DNA from 3 places in the Streptomyces sp. NPDC107538 genome. Region 1 is predicted to be linked to each of the others. Evidence: riboswitches for the same ligand, from Rfam matches in the RefSeq annotation. Region 1 holds a riboswitch; each other region holds the start of a gene.
What was found. Region 1 has a riboswitch for cobalamin ahead of ACZ7MG_RS38505 (cobalamin biosynthesis protein). Riboswitches for the same ligand answer to the same signal wherever they lie in the genome.
Positions count from the first base shown of each region.

Region 2: it holds a riboswitch for cobalamin, as region 1 does, so the genes downstream of both, ACZ7MG_RS06810 (ribonucleoside-diphosphate reductase subunit alpha) here and ACZ7MG_RS38505 (cobalamin biosynthesis protein) in region 1, are expected to answer to the same signal.
Region 3: it holds a riboswitch for cobalamin, as region 1 does, so the genes downstream of both, ACZ7MG_RS25090 (ABC transporter substrate-binding protein) here and ACZ7MG_RS38505 (cobalamin biosynthesis protein) in region 1, are expected to answer to the same signal.

Region 1 covers NZ_JBVKAY010000018.1:80,294-83,557, forward strand. The annotation lists gene ACZ7MG_RS38500 (cobyric acid synthase) at 1-626, opposite strand, end outside; gene ACZ7MG_RS38505 (cobalamin biosynthesis protein) at 623-1,582, opposite strand; cobalamin riboswitch at 1,690-1,841, opposite strand; gene ACZ7MG_RS38510 (hypothetical protein) at 2,045-2,356, shown strand; gene ACZ7MG_RS38515 (hypothetical protein) at 2,447-2,668, opposite strand; gene ACZ7MG_RS38520 (inorganic phosphate transporter) at 2,698-3,264, opposite strand, start outside.
Region 2 covers NZ_JBVKAY010000002.1:209,964-213,227, reverse strand. The annotation lists gene ACZ7MG_RS06810 (ribonucleoside-diphosphate reductase subunit alpha) at 1-1,222, opposite strand, end outside; cobalamin riboswitch at 1,346-1,481, opposite strand; gene ACZ7MG_RS06805 (GNAT family N-acetyltransferase) at 1,545-2,051, opposite strand; gene ACZ7MG_RS06800 (nucleoside hydrolase) at 2,180-3,169, opposite strand.
Region 3 covers NZ_JBVKAY010000007.1:82,058-85,321, reverse strand. The annotation lists gene ACZ7MG_RS25105 (Gfo/Idh/MocA family protein) at 1-224, opposite strand, end outside; gene ACZ7MG_RS25100 (DUF6215 domain-containing protein) at 541-1,206, shown strand; gene ACZ7MG_RS25095 (RidA family protein) at 1,345-1,764, shown strand; cobalamin riboswitch at 1,762-1,968, shown strand; gene ACZ7MG_RS25090 (ABC transporter substrate-binding protein) at 2,037-3,098, shown strand; gene ACZ7MG_RS25085 (FecCD family ABC transporter permease) at 3,095-3,264, shown strand, end outside.

The DNA of each region.
Region 1 (3,264 bases):
CCCGGCTCCAGCAGGGTGACGTCCCCGCGGAACTTGTTGACGAGGAACCCGGCGACGAGGGCCTGATCCTCGGGGGAGAGCAGCGCGACGGTCCCGAAGAACGACGCGAAGACCCCACCCCGGTCGATGTCGCCGACCACGAGCACGGGCAGCCCGGCGTTGCGGGCGATCCCCATGTTGACGATGTCGGTGCGCCGGAGATTGATCTCGGCGGGCGAACCGGCCCCCTCACAGATCACCGCGTCATACGTGCCCCGCAACTCGGCGAGACACTCCAACACGGTCCCGAGCAGCCGCTGTTGCCGCCCCCCGTGATAGCCGCGCGCACTCATCTCGCCCACGGGCTTCCCGAGCAGCACGACCTGGCTGCTGCGCTCGCCCCCGGGCTTCAGCAGTACCGGGTTCATCAGCGCGCTGGGCTCCACCCGGCAGGCCTGCGCCTGCATGGCCTGGGCCCGCCCGATCTCGGCGCCCTCCTTCGTCACGAAGGAGTTCAGCGACATGTTCTGCGCCTTGAACGGCGCGACCTTCACCCCCTGCCGCACCAGCCACCGGCAGATCCCGGCGGTGACCACACTCTTCCCCGCGTCGGAGGTGGTCCCGGCGACCAACAGCCCACCGCTCATCCCTGACTCCCCAACCGCCTCAAGACCCGTCCCCGCAGCACCGAGGCCCCCGCACCGACCCCGAGCGCCAGCCACCCGACCCGCCGGGACAGCCGAACGGCCCGCTCGATGTCCTCCACGGCGACCGCCCGCCCCTCCCCATTCAGCACGGGCCGATGCTCGACCCGCCCCCCGTACGACAACGTGCCCCCCAGACGCACTCCGAGCGCCCCCGCGAACGACGCCTCCACCGGCCCCGCGTTGGGACTCGGATGCTTCCCCGCGTCGGCCCGCCAGGCCCGTACGGCTCCCCGGGCGTCCCCACCGGAGGCCGCGGCCAGCACGGCCGTCAGCCGGGCACCCGGCCACCCCGCGACATCGTCCAGCCGCGCGGAGGCCCAGCCGTAGCGCCGGTACCGCTCCGACCGATGCCCGACCATGGCGTCCAGCGTGTTGACGGCCCGGAACCCCACGAGTCCCGGCACCCCGCCCACGGCCCCCCACACGAGCGCCCCCACCACCGCGTCGGACGTGTTCTCGGCGACGGACTCCACGACGGCCCGCGCGATCCCGTCCGCGTCCAGCGCCTGGGGATCCCGCCCGCACAGATGGGGCAACCGCGCCCGCGCGCCCTCGACATCACCCGTTTCGAGGGACCGTCCGACGGCCCGCGCCTCCCGCCCGAGCGAGGTCCCCCCGACGACGGCCCAGGTGGCGGCGGCGGTCAACGCGACGGAGGCCGCGCGCGACGGCCGTACGGCAGCGGCGGCTACGGCGCCCAGCGCCACGGCGCCGCCCGCGCACACCGCGGTGTGCAGCGCGCCCCACCCACGGTGGTCCCGCCACAACACCCGCTCCACGGCACCGGCGGCCCGCCCGAACGCGGCGACCGGATGCCCCCGGCGCGGATCGCCGAGCAGCAGATCACCGAGGAGTCCAGCGGCGGCGCCGTACGCGAAGACGCGATCGGCACGCACCGGTTCAGCCGTTCACGGGGTCGGGCAGGGACCGGGCACGGGGCTTCGACGGGCAGCCGCGCAGGGCGCACATGGCGTTGTGTCCTCACTCAGGGTGTCCACGCCCTGGTTCGACGAGACCGACGGCGAGAGTTCCTGGCTCCCGGGAGGCACTTCGACCTGCTTCCCGGTGACAGTGGCGGGACCGCGCCGGACTCGCACCGGCTTCCTCTTCTGCCGTCGTACATGGCCCCGGCAGTCCACCACGCCCCTTCGAGACCCGTCAACTTGCTGTTGACCTGCGACGCAACGGTGTGCCGAGCCCCACACCGCCGGTCGTGACGGGTGGGGGTCAGGAGCACCGGGAATCGTGACGCGCTGCTCGTCTTCCGCTACGCGGTGTGCTGTGGTTGTCTGGCGGGGCTTGTGGACCCGGGAGCGGGCGGATCGTGAAGATCCGCTCGGGGGACGGGAGGTGCACACATGGAAGAGCGAGCGAGGGAGACCGCCTCGGCGTGCCTGCGGCAGCCGGGTCTCTGGCGGGAACGGGTGACGGCGGCCGCTCCACTGGCGCTGTTCTGCTCCGTGATGGGCGTGCTGTCCGTCGGAGTGGGCGCCCTGGCCGCGCTGTTGGTGCCGGGCGGTGAGGTGCGTGCCCTGGTCTGGCTGGTGGTGACCGTGCTCGGCGCCGCCGGAGCCGGCCTGTGGTGGGGGCTGACCCCCGTCACGGAACGGCTCCGGGTTCTTAACCGGGCGCTGGGGGTGGCGCGGCCCCGAAGGCCGCACCACCGCTGACCAGCACTGACCACCGTGACGGGGTCGTGGGTTCTCCGGTCTCCCGTTTCCGGTCTCCGGTCTCCGGTCTCCCGTCTCGGGTTTCCGGTCTCAGGTCATGATCAGGGAGATGCCGTACGCCACCGCCGCCGCGCACAGTGCGAAGCACGCGTACGCCCCGGTGGTCGCGAGGGCCACCGAGTCGCCCCGGGTCGACGCCTGTTCCCGCTTGGAGAGGCCGACGATGCCCAGGGTGAAGAGGCCGACGAGGGCCACGGTGACCACGAGGCTGACTCCGAAGACGGAGCCGAGGGCTGCCCAGTCGATGTGCATGGTGGTGATCTTCCTCAGGGTCGCGGGGCTCAGACGGCGGGCGTCGGCGCGGACGAGTTCGCCGAGGCCGTCGTCTCGGCGGCGGGGGCGGGTGCCGGGATGGTCGCCGACAGGTCCTCGGCCACGGTGCCGGCCACCGGCGGCGTCACGGCGGCGATGGCCGTGGTCACCACCCCGGGCGGCTCCTCGGTGTCGTTGACGTTCGTGTGGTCGACGACCTCACGGCGCGAGACCATCCAGATCGCGGCACTGGAGGCCACGAGGAAGACCGCGACGACGGCCGTGCCCCAGCTGCCGAACGACGTGACCCACTCGGCGAGCGCCGCGACCAGCGCGGCGGCCGGCAGGGTCAGCCCCCACGCCACGAACATCCGGGTCGCGGTGGACCAGCGGACCACCCCGCCCTTGCGGCCGAGGCCCGCGCCCATCACGGCACCGGAGACCGAGTGCGTGGTGGAGAGCGAGAAACCGAGGTGCGAGGAGGCCAGGATGACCGTCGCCGCACTGGTCTGGGCGGCGAAGCCCTGCTGCGGCTGAAGGTCGGTCAGGCCCTTGCCCATGGTGCGGATGATGCGCCAGCCGCCCAGGTAGGTGCC
Region 2 (3,264 bases), on a different contig from region 1:
TCTTCCTCGCCAGGCCGTCCGCCTCCGCCTTGCGGTACGCGGCCTCGAACTCCTCGCCCCACAGGTCCACCAGCTCGGGCGCGTCGGCCGGGGAGAACAGCGACCACTGCTCGTCGGCGTTCACCCGGCGCATGAACTCGTCCGGGATCCAGTGCGCCAGGTTCAGGTTGTGCGTACGCCGGGCGTCCTCACCCGTGTTGTCGCGCAGCTCCAGGAACTCCTCGATGTCGGAGTGCCAGGTCTCCAGGTAGACCGCGGCCGCGCCCTTGCGCCGGCCGCCCTGGTTCACGGCGGCGACCGAGGCGTCCAGCGTCTTCAGGAACGGCACGATGCCGTTGGAGTGCCCGTTGGTGCCCCGGATCAGCGAACCGCGTGAGCGGATGCGGGAGTACGACAGACCGATGCCGCCGGCGTGCTTCGAGAGACGGGCCACCTGGTGGTAGCGGTCGTAGATGGAGTCCAGCTCGTCCAGCGGGGAGTCGAGGAGGTAGCAGGACGACATCTGGGGGTGGCGCGTACCGGAGTTGAAGAGCGTGGGGGAGGAGGGGAGGTAGTCGAGGCGGCTCATGAGGCGGTAGAGCGCGGCGACCTCGTCCAGCGCACGGATGCCGGCTTCCGCGTCGGCCCCGGTGTCCTCGGCGAGGCCGGCGGCGACGCGCAACATGAAGTGCTGGGGTGTCTCGACGACCTTGCGGGTGAGGGGGTGCCGGAGGAGGTAGCGGCTGTGCAGCGTGCGCAGCCCGAAGTAGCCGAAGCGGTCGTCGCCCGCCGGGTCGAGCAGGGCGTCCAGACGCCCGGCGTGGACCCGGGTGAACTCCGCCGTGCGATCGGCGACGAGGCCCTCCCGGTGGCCCACCGCGATGGACTCGGTGAACGTCGTGACACCTTGCGAGGCGGCCTCGGCGCGGATGCCGATGGCCAGCAGCCGGGCGGCCAGCTTCGAGTAGGCGGGGTCCTCGGAGATGAGGCCCGCGGCCGCCTCCGTGGCCAGCTCGCGCAACTCCGACTCGTCGGCCCGCGCCGACCGGCCGCGCAGGGCGGCGGCGGCGACCCGGCCGGGGTCGGCGTCGGGGAGGTCGGCGGTCAGCTCGGTCAGGGTCCGCAGCAACGCGGTACCGGGACCGTCGGTCTCCGTCGCCGGGGTGGCGGAAGCCAGGTCGGCTGAAACCGGGTCGGCTGAAACCGGTTCGGCTGAAACCGGTTCGGCTGGCGCGATGGTCACGTGGGGCTCTCCCTCGCTCGGCAAGGGGCCTTGCGGAGGGCAGGCGGCTGCACACGAGCGCACGGGGGCGTCGCGTCCACCGGCCCATTCCACGAGGCCCGGACGTCAGGCACCCGGACCGGACGGCCGGGCGCGCTGTCGGCAGGTGTTCGGACTGAACAGGCGCGTGCGAAAGGACGGAAACGCACGCGAGTACACCGTTGCGGGACAGTTCCGGATTCGCACCGGATTCCCCTGCGGCGACAGCGAGCATGAGCATACATCTAGTGCCGGGGCGCGGTGTCACCCCCACATGTTGTGTCGCGATCGACTTCGCAGGGTGTCAGAACGTCAACTCATAGGTGATCAGCGTGAGGTCGGGATGGTCGGGGAGAGGGTTCCAGTCGCGCTCCGGTGTGCGGGTGAAGCCCAGGCGTTCGTAGATGCGATGCGCCGCGTGCATGCGCTGCTGGCTCGACAACACGAGACGTGCACAGCCCTCCACGGCTCGGGCGCGCTCCACGCAGGCCCGCACGAGGGACTCGCCGACGCCCCGCCCGCGCGCTTCCGCGGCCACCGCGAGCATCCGTATCTCGGCCTCTCCCGGACGGGCGATGTCGGCCATGGGGCCGCCCGCCGGGACGAAGGTCACCCCGCCGAGCACCCGGTCGTCCGCCACGGCCACGAGCACGTCTGCCGCGGCGGCTCGCTTCGCCACGTCCCGCAGCTCACCGAGGTACGCGTCGCTCTCCCCGAAGTCCAGCAGTCCGTCGCCGAGGTAGGCCTGTGCGGTGATCTCGCCGAGGCCGGCGTACTCGTCGGGAAGTGCCCGCCTGATCGTGATGTCCATGCGTCGCAGTTTGCACGAGTGGGGGCTCTGCGCGTCTCGGGTTATCCACAGGGGCCGTCGTTCATCCGACGATCGGACCGGACGGGACCGGGTCGGGCTGGGCCCTGGCTGGGCTGGATCGGGCCGGGTCAGGTCGCCGCCGGCCATCGCGGCAGCGTCGTCACGAAATCCCTGCTGAAGTCGCGGGTGCCCGGGCCCAGGGCGACCCGGCCGGTGGCGCGGAGGCGGGCGGTCAGGGCGGGGGACTCGGAGTAGTAGACGCGCCGGGCGGCGGCCGGGACGAACACGGTCTGGCCGCGCGTGAGTTCGCTTCCGCACTCCACGACGACGGCCCCGTCGGCTGCCTCGACGAACGCCTCGTCACCGCAGACCCCCACGGCCAGCGGATCGTGCAGCGGACAGGTGCCGTCGCCGCCGTGGCGGGAGTAGGCGTCCATGTAGGTGCGCATCAGCCGGGCGGCGAGGGCCGTGCCCGGGCCCGCGGCCTCCAGCGCGGCGAGGTCGGCGGGGCGGAACAGCCAGCGGTGCGAGGCGTCCAGATCGACCATGGTGAACGGGATGCCCGAGGAGAGCACCACCTCGGCGGCGTCCGGGTCGGCCCAGATGTTGAACTCGGCGACGGGTGTGAAGTTGCCCGGGACCTGGGCTGCGCCGCCCATGAACACGAACTTGCGGACGCGGCGGGCGAAGTCGGGGTCCTCCAGCAGGGCGATCGCCACGTTCGTGAGGGGGCCCGTGGCGCACACGGTCAGCTCGCCCTCGTGTTCCCGGGAGAGCCGGAGCAGGGCCTGCGCGGACGACTCCGTGGGGTGCGGGGCCGTCGAGTCGGGGAGGGTCTCGTGGCCCAGGCCCGCCGGGCCGTGGAAGGCGGAGGCCTCGCGGTAGGGGAGGCGGGAGAGGGGGCGGCCGGCGCCTCGGTGGACCGGGACGTCGGTGTCGATGCGGAGGGCTCTCGCCAGGGCGCGGGCGTTGGCGTACGTCCCCTCGGCGGGGAGGTTGCCCCCGACCGAGGTGTACGCCTTGAGGTCCCACAGGCCGGTGCCGAGGAGGTACTGGAGGGCTACGGCGTCGTCGATACCGGGGTCGCTGTCGAGGACGATCGGGGCGCGAGCGGTCACCGGGCCAGCGTAGTCGGGGGTGCGTTGCCGGGCGCGGGGAACTGCGCGACCAGCCCCCACGCACCCGCACCCGACAGCGCACCCCCCGCCAACGC
Region 3 (3,264 bases), on a different contig from region 1:
ACGAGGACGGCGTCGACACCGGGGGCGGCCAGCGCCTCGGCCGGGTCGCCGTAGGCCGCGCAGCCCTCGACACCGGCGGCGATCGCCTCGGCCCGGTCGGTGTCCAGGTCGACGACGGCGGCCACATGGGCTCCGCTGATCACCTCGGCGATCCGGCGCACATGGTCGGCGCCCATCCGGCCGGTGCCGATGACGGCGACACCGAGGGAGCCGTGCTCAGTCATACCGTTCCGTCCTTTCGTGCCCTTCGTGGCCGACGACGAGGGGGCCCGGCAGGCGGTCGGCCGTCTCGTGGCGCCGGGCCACCGGGCCATCATGCCCATCCACGGCTCGGCGGAATTCCGTTTCCCCGCGTGACGGTCACCGGTTAGGCTCCCCCGGCGCGCGTGAGGCGTGTGCACATCAACGTGGGGGCACGGGGGCATGGTCGACGATTTCACGGGGTCCGCTGCGGGTTCGCCGGCAGGGTCAGGGGCGGGCGCGGGGGCAGGCACGGGGGCGGGCGCAGGGGCAGGCGCGGGATCCGGGCCCAGGAAGGAAATGAGCACCGGGGCCCAGGTGTTCTCGGCGGTGGCGACCGTCGGAATGATCCTGGGCACCCTGTGGTTTCTGGGGGACCTCCTCGACGGGACGCAGGAGCCCTTGGGACCGGCGACCTGCTCGGCCTCGGACGACGCCTCGCCGGCGGCGCGGGGCAAGATCTCCGGTGCGCGGCTGTGCACCGCGCTGAACCGTTCCGACCTGCCGGGACTCCTCGGCACACCGACCGAGCAGGCGGTGACCGCGTCGGGCAGCGACAGCAAGTCCACCTGGGCCGACGGCACGAAGACCGTCACCCCGGAGGCGACCGTCAAGCTGGACACCTACACCGTGGAGCTGTCGGCGTCGTACGAGGACCTCCCGGTCGCCGAGTCGGTCGGCTATCTGGGCGCCGGCGCCGAGACCAGGACGGTCCTCGGGCACAAGGCGGCCCTGTACTCGGGGCAGACCATCGCCATCTCCTTCGGGCTCGACGGCAGTGACCCCCAGTCCGGCCCCGGAGGCGTCGCCCGCCGTCTGCTGGTCGCGACCGACCCCGAGGACAGCGGCAGCACCTTCGAGCTCGTCATCTACCGCCAGGACTCCCAGATCCCCGACGACGCGGCCCTGTTCCGTGTCGCCGAGAAGGTCCTGCCGACGATCCCGGGGTGGAAACCCGCCGCCTGAACTGCTGGGTCACCGTGCGGTAACCCAGGCACCGAAAAGTGCGTTCTTCCACGTCAGCGGCCACTCTCCTACGGTTACCGGGTAACCACGAGAGAGCACATGAGCCCCTCGGGCGCTCATGACGAGGAGGCGTACGACATGTCCATCACCCTTCTGAACCCCGACGGACTGCCGAAGATCGACGTGTACCGGCAGGTGGCGGTCGCGACCGGCACGAAGCTGGTCTTCGTCGCCGGACAGGTCTCCTGGGACGCCGACGGCGTCACCGTCGGCGAGGGCGATCTGGCCGCGCAGGTCGAGCGGTGCTACCTGAACGTCGGCACCGCACTGGCCGGGGCCGGCGCCTCCTTCGACGACGTGGCGAAACTCAACGTCCACGTCGTCGACTGGAGCCCCGACAAGATGCCCACCCTCCTGGAGGGCATCTCCCGGGCGGCCACCAAGCTCGGTGTGACCGCGACCCCACCGGTCACCCTCCTCGGCGTCGCCTCCCTCGACATCCCCGAACACCTGGTGGAGATCGAGGCCACGGCGGTCGTCGACGGAGAGGGCCTGTGATAGCTTGCCGACGCCAGTCGAACTCGTGTGCGCGCAAGTGGGCGTACGGGTCAGGGAATCCGGTGGGAATCCGGAGCTGACGCGCAGCGGTGAGGGTGACGGGCGGGGCAACGGCCACTGGACGGCGGTCACGATCGCGGTCCGGGAAGGCGTCCCGTCCGGGTGACCCCGAGTCCGAAGACCTGCTGGCGGTCCCCGGCGCCGAGGGGTGCCCGGGACAGCTCCGTACGACCGGGCTTCGCGCATGAGCCCTCGACGCCGAAGGAAGTCCCGTGCCGCTCGCACGTCCTGTCCGTCATGCCGTCCTCTTCCTGGCCGCCGGTTCGCTGCTGCTGACCGGCTGCGGGGGCTCCGGGTCCGACGGGTCCGCCGGGTCCGCCGCCTCGGGGGCGGCCGCGGGCGAGTCCGCCGGTCATCCGGTCACCCTCGACAACTGCGGTGAGCGGGTCCGGGTGGACAGCCCGCCCCAGCGTGCCGTCTCCCTCAACCAGGGCACCACCGAGATCCTGCTCTCCCTCGGCCTCGCCGACCGCATGGCGGGCACCGCCACCTGGACCGACCCGCTGCCGAAGGCCCTGGAGAAGGCCGACGCGAAGGTGCCGAGGCTCGCCGACAACGCGCCCTCCTTCGAGAAGGTCCTGGACGCCGAACCCGACCTCGTCGTCTCCTCGTTCGCCTCCACCCTCGGCAAGGGCGGGGTGGCGACCCGGGCGGAGTTCGAGAAGCTCGGCGTCCCCACCTATCTCTCGCCCTCCGACTGCGTCGGCAAGGACAACAGCGGAGACGGCGACGGCGTCCGCACCGAGCCGCTGACGATGGACGCGGTCTACGGCGAGGTCCGCGATCTGGCGCGGATCTTCGGGGTCGAGGAGCGCGGCGAGAAGCTGGTGGCCGAGCTGAGGTCCCGGGTGGAGAAGGCGACCACGGGCCTGGACGCCGAGGGCGTGACCGTCATGTACTGGTTCGCCAACGCCCAGTCCCCGTACCTCGCGGGCTGCTGCGGTGCCCCCGGTGTCATCACCCGTGAACTGGGCGCGAAGAACGTCTTCGACGACACCGACGAGGAGTGGCCCCAGGTCAACTGGGAGACCGTCGCCGACCGCGACCCCGATGTCCTCGTCATCGGCGATCTGGTCCGCAAGCAGCAGACGGCGGAGACGGCGGCGAAGAAGATCGAGTTCCTGGAGTCCGATCCCGTCACCAGGAACATGACGGCGGTGAAGAAGAAGCGGTACGTGTTGCTGTCCGGGCAGGCGATGAACCCGACCGTCCGCACCGTCGAGGGCGTGGAGAAGGTGGCGGCGGCGCTCCGCGCGTACGGCCTCGCGGGATGACGGGGGCGGAGGTCGATGCGGGGGCGGAGGCCAGGGCGGGGGCGGTTAATAGGGCCGGGGCGGGGGCGCCGTTCGTCGTGCGGGTGGTGCGGCGATCGGTGGCGTGGGTGGCCGGGCTCGTGGCACTGGCGCTCTCCGTGGCCGTGGCGATCACCATCGGACCGGC